3 regions of the Marinobacter sp. UBA2498 genome follow, and region 3 is predicted to be linked to each of the others. Evidence: predicted binding sites of a transcription regulator. Region 3 holds the regulator's gene; each other region holds the start of a gene.
What was found. Region 3 encodes sigma-54, which starts transcription at its own class of promoters, with help from an activator protein. Its sites were predicted from a motif close to ANTGGCATNNANNTTGCTNT; they were not measured.
Positions count from the first base shown of each region.

Region 1 (2,242 bases), on a different contig from region 3:
TAAAGCCGAACCAGCCCATCCAGAGGATGAAGGTACCAAGCGTTGCCAGGGGCAGGTTGGCGCCCGGGAAGGCACGGATTTCGCCTTTGGCGCCGTACTTGCCTTTACGGGCACCGAGGAGAAGAACGCCTGCCAGGGCCGCTGCTGCGCCTGCCATGTGAACGATACCGGAACCGGCGTAGTCGCTGTAGCTCAGCTCGTACATGCCGAATACCGCGTCGCCGTTCCAGGTCCAGGAACCCTGCATCGGGTAGATGAAGCCACACATAACGATGGCGAAAGCCAGGAAGGCCCAGAGCTTCATGCGCTCAGCCACGGCGCCGGAAACGATGGACATGGCGGTTGCAACGAAAACAACCTGGAAGAAGAAGTCAGAAGCGCCACTGTATTCGCCCATGTCGCCGAAGCCGGCTTCAGTGGAGGCTGCAATAACGCCCGCGATCGCTGCGTCGTCCATCTCGGCAACGGTTGTTACACCGCTCAGGAAGATACCGCCGTCGTACATGATGTCGTAGCCGACAATCAGGTACATGGTACAGGCGACCGCAAACAGGGCCACGTTCTTGGTCAGGATTTCAGTGGTGTTCTTGGCACGCACCAGGCCGGCTTCCAGCATGGCAAAGCCAGCGGCCATCCACATGACCAGGGCACCGCAAATCAGGAAGTAAAAGGTATCCAGCGCATACTGGAGTTCAAAAATGTGATTAAGATTGCTTTCCATATGAAGCCCTCCGCACGAGGCTTTTCAGGTTATAAATTTTTTTGCGTTGGCTGATCGAAAAATCAGAGCTGGTTCAGACCGCTTCTTCGCCGGTTTCGCCAGTCCGGATCCGGATGGCTTGAGCCAGTTCAGTCACGAAGATCTTGCCGTCACCGATCTTGCCGGTGTTGGCCGCCTTGGTGATGGACTCGATAACTTGGTCCAGAAGGTTGTCGCCGATAGCAACTTCCACCTTCACCTTGGGCAGGAAATCCACCACGTATTCCGCGCCACGATAGAGTTCTGTGTGGCCTTTTTGCCGACCGAAGCCTTTGACTTCAGTGACGGTTACGCCTTGAACGCCAATCTCGGATAATGCCTCACGGACATCGTCCAATTTGAAAGGCTTGATGATCGCTGTCACAAGTTTCATTGCTTTCTCCTTGGTAAAGCCGTCTCAACAGTGAGGGCCCGTCGGCCGGTTGTTGAGCTCGGGATGCTGCCACCTCGCACACCAATCGTGCGGATTGCGTACGAGAGCTTTAGCATCGGGTATGCCAACGCAAAAAAATATATTTAAAACAACAGGCTACGATATCCGCGTACCAGAATGGCGCAAAGTTGTGCACCAAAATGAAGCGGGTAGCCGGCCAGTGAGCCAAATTGGAGCGGGCTGCCTGACCGTTCGACCGCTATTATAGGGCCGACCGCCTACAGTATGGCAGGGGCTGCGGTGTGATACACTCCTGCAAACCGGTAACAGGCCCTCTCTTTTAGTCGAAGCCGGATATTTCAGAAATGTGTGAGGTGATGTGTGAAAGGTCCACAGGATATTTTTGCTCAGCTGCAGGGCCAGTTTGGCCAGTTTGTACCGGACATGGCCCGCGCTGCACGGGAAGATTTTGAAACCCAGGCCCGGGCCACCGTGATGTCCGTCCTGTCCCGCCTGGAGTTGGTAACGAGGGAAGAGTTCGACGCCCAGCAGGCGGTCCTGCTGAAGACCCGTGAAAAGGTGGACGCACTCGAGAAGCGGGTAGCCGAACTGGAAAATTCCCTGCCAAAACAGTAAACCACGGACACGCCCGGCAGGACGCCGGGCAAGCAGTTCCGGTCATTACCATGGAAGGTTGTCATGCTTGCTATCGTTCATTCCCGCGCCACCATTGGCGTGTCGGCGCCCGCCGTTACCGTTGAAGTCCATCTCTCAGGCGGCTTGCCTGCGCTCTCGATTGTGGGGCTGCCGGAAACCGGTGTAAGGGAGAGCAAAGAGCGTGTTCGCAGTGCCCTTCTGAACGCCGGGTTCGAGTTCCCCGCCCGGAGAATCACCATTAATCTTGCCCCTGCCGACTTGCCCAAAGAGGGTGGTCGCTTTGATCTGCCTATTGCCCTGGGCATTCTGGCGGCCTCGGGCCAGATTCCGGCCGAGAGCCTTTCGGACTGCGAATTTCTCGGCGAATTGTCCCTTGATGGTGCATTGAGGCCGCTTAAAGGCGTGCTGCCGGCGGTATTAGCCGCCCGGCAGGAGCAACGAAACCTGCTGGT
Region 1 covers NZ_DDOI01000090.1:11,211-13,452, reverse strand. Annotated here, with positions in the region: gene B2W52_RS12610 (ammonium transporter) at 1-721, opposite strand, end outside; gene glnK (P-II family nitrogen regulator) at 795-1,133, opposite strand; gene B2W52_RS12600 (accessory factor UbiK family protein) at 1,515-1,769, shown strand; gene B2W52_RS12595 (YifB family Mg chelatase-like AAA ATPase) at 1,833-2,242, shown strand, end outside.
Region 1: glnK (P-II family nitrogen regulator) is a predicted target of sigma-54. The motif match lies at 1,243-1,262, and genes of this name have one in related genera.

Region 2 (2,242 bases), on a different contig from region 3:
AAGAGAATATCGAAGGGTATCAGGCGAAGATGTCTACTTCGCCTTTCCAGCTGAGATCAAGGCTGCCGGAGCTGATGCCTTCATCGTCCTGATCGCCAGCGACCAGCGATGCCGAACCGCCACCGGAGCCATTATCGTTTCCGGTGCCCTGCTCGCCGGTCTGCTGGCGAGGCGAATCGGAAACATCGAAGCCTGCCAACGACATTCCCTGCTCACCCAGCATATCCCTGAGCCGGTGGGAATGCAGTTCAAGCTGGTCACGGACCACGGGATTGGCCGAATGGACCGTAATACTCGCCTGCTCGTTCTGCACCCGGACCTTGACCTCCATGGGGCCCATGTCCGGTGGTGTCAGGTGGATTTCGGCAACCGACATGTTACGGGCAGTCAGCCAGCTGAGCTTGCCCACCAGTTTGTCGCCCCACTCTGCATGGCCTACCGGCACATCAATGGACGTAGCATAACCTCGTAATGGCGCAGCGTTCTCGGCCGTCAGTTTTGCTGCCCCATTGGCATTATTGGCCGCTTGCTGGGACACCAGATCCATGGCGGACTGGAAGCGGCCAGAATTGATCAACGAGCCGGAATCCGCATTGCGGCCGGAGTCGGTGAGCACTGAGGCCTTCATGACATCTGTCAGTGTCGCATCGCCGGAAACACCGCCGGATCCGGACTGAGCTTTCTGACCCGAGGCCCCTGTGAGAAGGCCACTGAACAATCCGGCAACGGAATTCGCTTGGCCCGAAACACCGTTGGCAGCATTGACGCCGACTCCCGGCATTGTAGCTGACATGGCGGACTCACCGGCACCTCCGGCTTTTGGATTCAGCCAGGACTGCAACTCGACAAAGGTAAGGGGAAGCGCCGTCGGCTCTGATTTGCCATCACCTGCTACAGCGGCCCAGTCCGCGTCCTGTGATTCAGCATCCGTGGCAGCGTTGGCTTTTTCGCCACCCTTTGGATCAGCGTTCGCGTTTGCTTCCGTTTTCGTCTCTGAAGGTGTGTCCCGGGCCGCCCGGGATTCATCGGCAGATCTGGCCTCAGCGGCCCGATCCGCCTTCTGGCGATCGAGCCGCTTTTGCTCAGCCTGGGAGACAGAGTCGAAATCGCTTTTCCTGTCAGCCGGATCTCGGCTGGCTCCGGATTTTGACGGGCCGGGATCTTGTTGCGTCCCGGGCGCGGGGGTTTGGGGAAGAACCATCTGGGCCATGGCAACCTCTTGCCGCTTTTATCGCATTGTCGCCCTCACCTTGCCGGACTTGGCCGGTGCATGGGCGGTTAATCCACTCAATGCGAAGGACAAAGCAATTGTGATGCCAGCGCACACCTGCTTCGCCTGACAAACGGCCTGAATAGACCTGATTCACCCCACCATCAAGCCATCCAGGCCTGCGATTACCTGTTCGAATTCCCGGGCGATGTCATCCAGTAATCCCGAGGCATCGTCCAGCCGGGATTCCTTTCCTGCGATTTCCGCCCTCAGGCAGAGATCGCCAAGTCGTGGGGCGCCAATATTGATACAACTGCCCTTGAAGCTATGGGCCGTCTTGGCAAAGGCGTCACTATCGTCAGCCCTCAGGGCTTCTTGCAATCCCCGAATCCTGTCGCGGGAATCTGCAACATAGGTCTGTATCAGCACTTCGAATTCGTCCTCCATGACGTCTCGAAGCTCAGCCAGTGCCTCCTCGTCCAGGTGTGGTTTATCAGTCATCTCGATTCTCCGCTGTACGGGCGAACTGCCAATCGTAGACAATTTCAACATGATTGCCCTGTTCATGAAACCTGATGGTCTCCGCCAGACGTTTCAACAGCAGCAGGCCCCGCCCTGCATAGCGCCCGCTCATGGTTGGGGAATTACCGGGGGCCACGCTGGGATGATTGTGAAAATCAAACCCTTGGCCGCTGTCCTCACAGATAACACGAAGCCGACCTCCATCCGGTTTCAGGGAATGGTGCAGTGTGAACCGGATGTAGTGACCCTCCACGTTGGCCAGGCGCCGATTGCGCTCCGCGTAGTAGCGGCCAAAGCCCTCCGGTGAGTGCTTCCATTCTGACGGGAGTTCCAGAACACCGTGCTCCAGCGCGTTGTTGTAGAGTTCCGCCAGCAGGGTATAGATTTCGCCGCTCTTCCGTCGAAGACCCGGCACCTCCATACAGATATGAAGCAACAGAGGCAGGGGACTGAACTCTCCGAGGGTCCTTTCCCGGATTTCATAGCTGCAGCGCCATTCCGCCGGCCCGG
Region 2 covers NZ_DDOI01000064.1:80,519-82,760, forward strand. Annotated here, with positions in the region: gene B2W52_RS08810 (flagellar hook-length control protein FliK) at 20-1,210, opposite strand; gene B2W52_RS08815 (Hpt domain-containing protein) at 1,364-1,711, opposite strand; gene B2W52_RS08820 (PP2C family protein-serine/threonine phosphatase) at 1,704-2,242, opposite strand, start outside.
Region 2: B2W52_RS08810 (flagellar hook-length control protein FliK) is a predicted target of sigma-54. The motif match lies at 1,302-1,321, and genes of this name have one in related genera.

Region 3 (2,242 bases):
TCACCCATATCCGGGACAGTGTTGGCATGGCATTGTCCGGCGGTGAACGCCGACGGGTGGAGATTGCCCGGGCACTGGCCATGGAGCCGGCTTTTATCCTGCTGGATGAACCCTTCGCCGGTGTGGACCCCATATCCGTCAGTGACATCAAACACATCATCCGGCACCTTCGGGACAAAGGCATTGGCGTTTTGATCACCGACCACAACGTGCGTGAGACCCTGGACATCTGCGAGAATGCCTACATTGTTTCCGGCGGCCACATCATCGCCTCCGGCAATGCCGACGCCATCCTGGCCAACCAGCAGGTCAAGGAAGTCTATCTCGGCGACGAATTCAGACTCTGACACCCAATGGCTGATTGTTTTGATGATCTGTAGCAAGTAAACTCGGCAAAGAACTTGCTAGGGTAAATTAAAATCACGGCAAGTAACCGGCATATAAAGATTTTTTCACGACTTATGACACAACGCGCTGATGAGTGACGGATCCTGAACCATGGTTATGAAAGCCTCCTTACAGTTAAAGCTGGGTCAAAGCCTGACCATGACGCCCCAGCTGCAACAGGCGATCCGGCTTCTCCAGCTCTCCACTCTCGACCTCCAGCAGGAAATCCAGCAGGCACTGGAATCCAACCCCATGCTGGAGACCTCCGAGGACGATGACCAGACCGACGCAGCCAGCGAAAACGACGAGCGCGAGGCCAACGCCACCGAGTCCGCCGCTGAAGCTGCCCCGGAACCGGCCAGCGACTGGGATGAATCCGAGAACGGCCCGGACTGGTCCTCGGAGAACGAGATTCCTGACAACATTCCGGACGATCTGCCGGTTGATACCGCCTGGGACGACATCTACCAGTCCGCACCAGCGCCGGCAGCCCGCAACGACGACGAAAACGATCACGATTTCGAAACCCGTAATTCCCCGACCGAAACGCTTCAGGATCACCTGGAATGGCAGCTCAATCTGACGCACCTCAGTGAACGGGACCAGGCCATTGCCCATGCCCTGATGGATGCAGTGGACGAACGGGGCTATATCACCAGCCCGCTGGAGGAAATCCACGCCGGACTGCTGGATGAGAACGATGAAGACCCCCTTGAACTGGATGAAGTGGAAGCCGTGCTTCACCGCCTGCAACACTTTGATCCGCCCGGCGTGTTTGCCCGGGACCTACAGGAATGCCTGCTGATCCAGCTCAACCAGCTGCCGCCGGAAACACCCTGGCTGGCCCAGGCACGCCTTGTAATTACCCATTACATCAACCTGCTGGGCAACCGCGATTACGCCCAGTTGCTGCGCCGCAGCCGCCTGAAAGAAGACCAGTTGCGGGATGTCCTGGCGCTGATCACCGGCCTGAATCCGCGGCCGGGCGATGTCATTGACCGGGCCGAACCCGATTATGTGATTCCGGACGTGATCGTTCGCAAACACAATGGCCGCTGGCGTGTTGAGCTGAATCCTGAAATTGCACCGCGCATCCGGGTCAATGCCAGCTATGCTTCTCTTATAAGGCGTGCGGACAGCAGTGCCGACAACACCTACCTGCGGGATCAGTTGCAGGAGGCGAAATGGTTTATCAAGAGCCTGCAGAGCCGCAATGAAACCCTGCTGAAAGTGGCGACCCGTATTGTCGAGCACCAGCAAGGATTCCTGGATCAGGGTGAAGAAGCCATGAAACCGCTGATCCTCTCTGATATCGCCCAGGCGGTTGAGATGCATGAGTCCACGATTTCCCGGGTCACCACCCAGAAATACATGCACACCCCCCGGGGAATTTTCGAGCTGAAATATTTCTTCTCCAGCCATGTCAGCACTGACGAAGGCGGTGAATGTTCTTCCACGGCGATCCGCGCGATGATCAAAAAGCTGATTGCCGCGGAAACGCCCAAAAAGCCGTTGAGCGACAGTAAAATTGCAGCCATGCTAGGAGAACAGGGAATCAAGGTTGCGCGACGCACCGTTGCCAAGTACCGGGAGGCCATGCACATTCCGCCTTCGAACGAACGCAAGCGGCTGGTCTGAACACCCCGGGGTCCGGGCGCAACGTACTATTTGCCGGCGCACAATGCGCCAGCACCCAGACCGGCTCCCGGGAGCCGGAACGATGACAACAGGAGACGCCTATGCAACTCAATATTTCAGGCCATCACGTAGAACTTACTCCCGCACTGAAGGATTATGTTTCAGAGAAGTTCCAGAAGCTCGAGCGTCACTTTGACCACATCAGCAACTGCCAGGT
Region 3 covers NZ_DDOI01000042.1:4,986-7,227, forward strand. Annotated here, with positions in the region: gene lptB (LPS export ABC transporter ATP-binding protein) at 1-347, shown strand, start outside; gene B2W52_RS04575 (RNA polymerase factor sigma-54) at 499-2,025, shown strand; gene hpf (ribosome hibernation promoting factor) at 2,127-2,242, shown strand, end outside.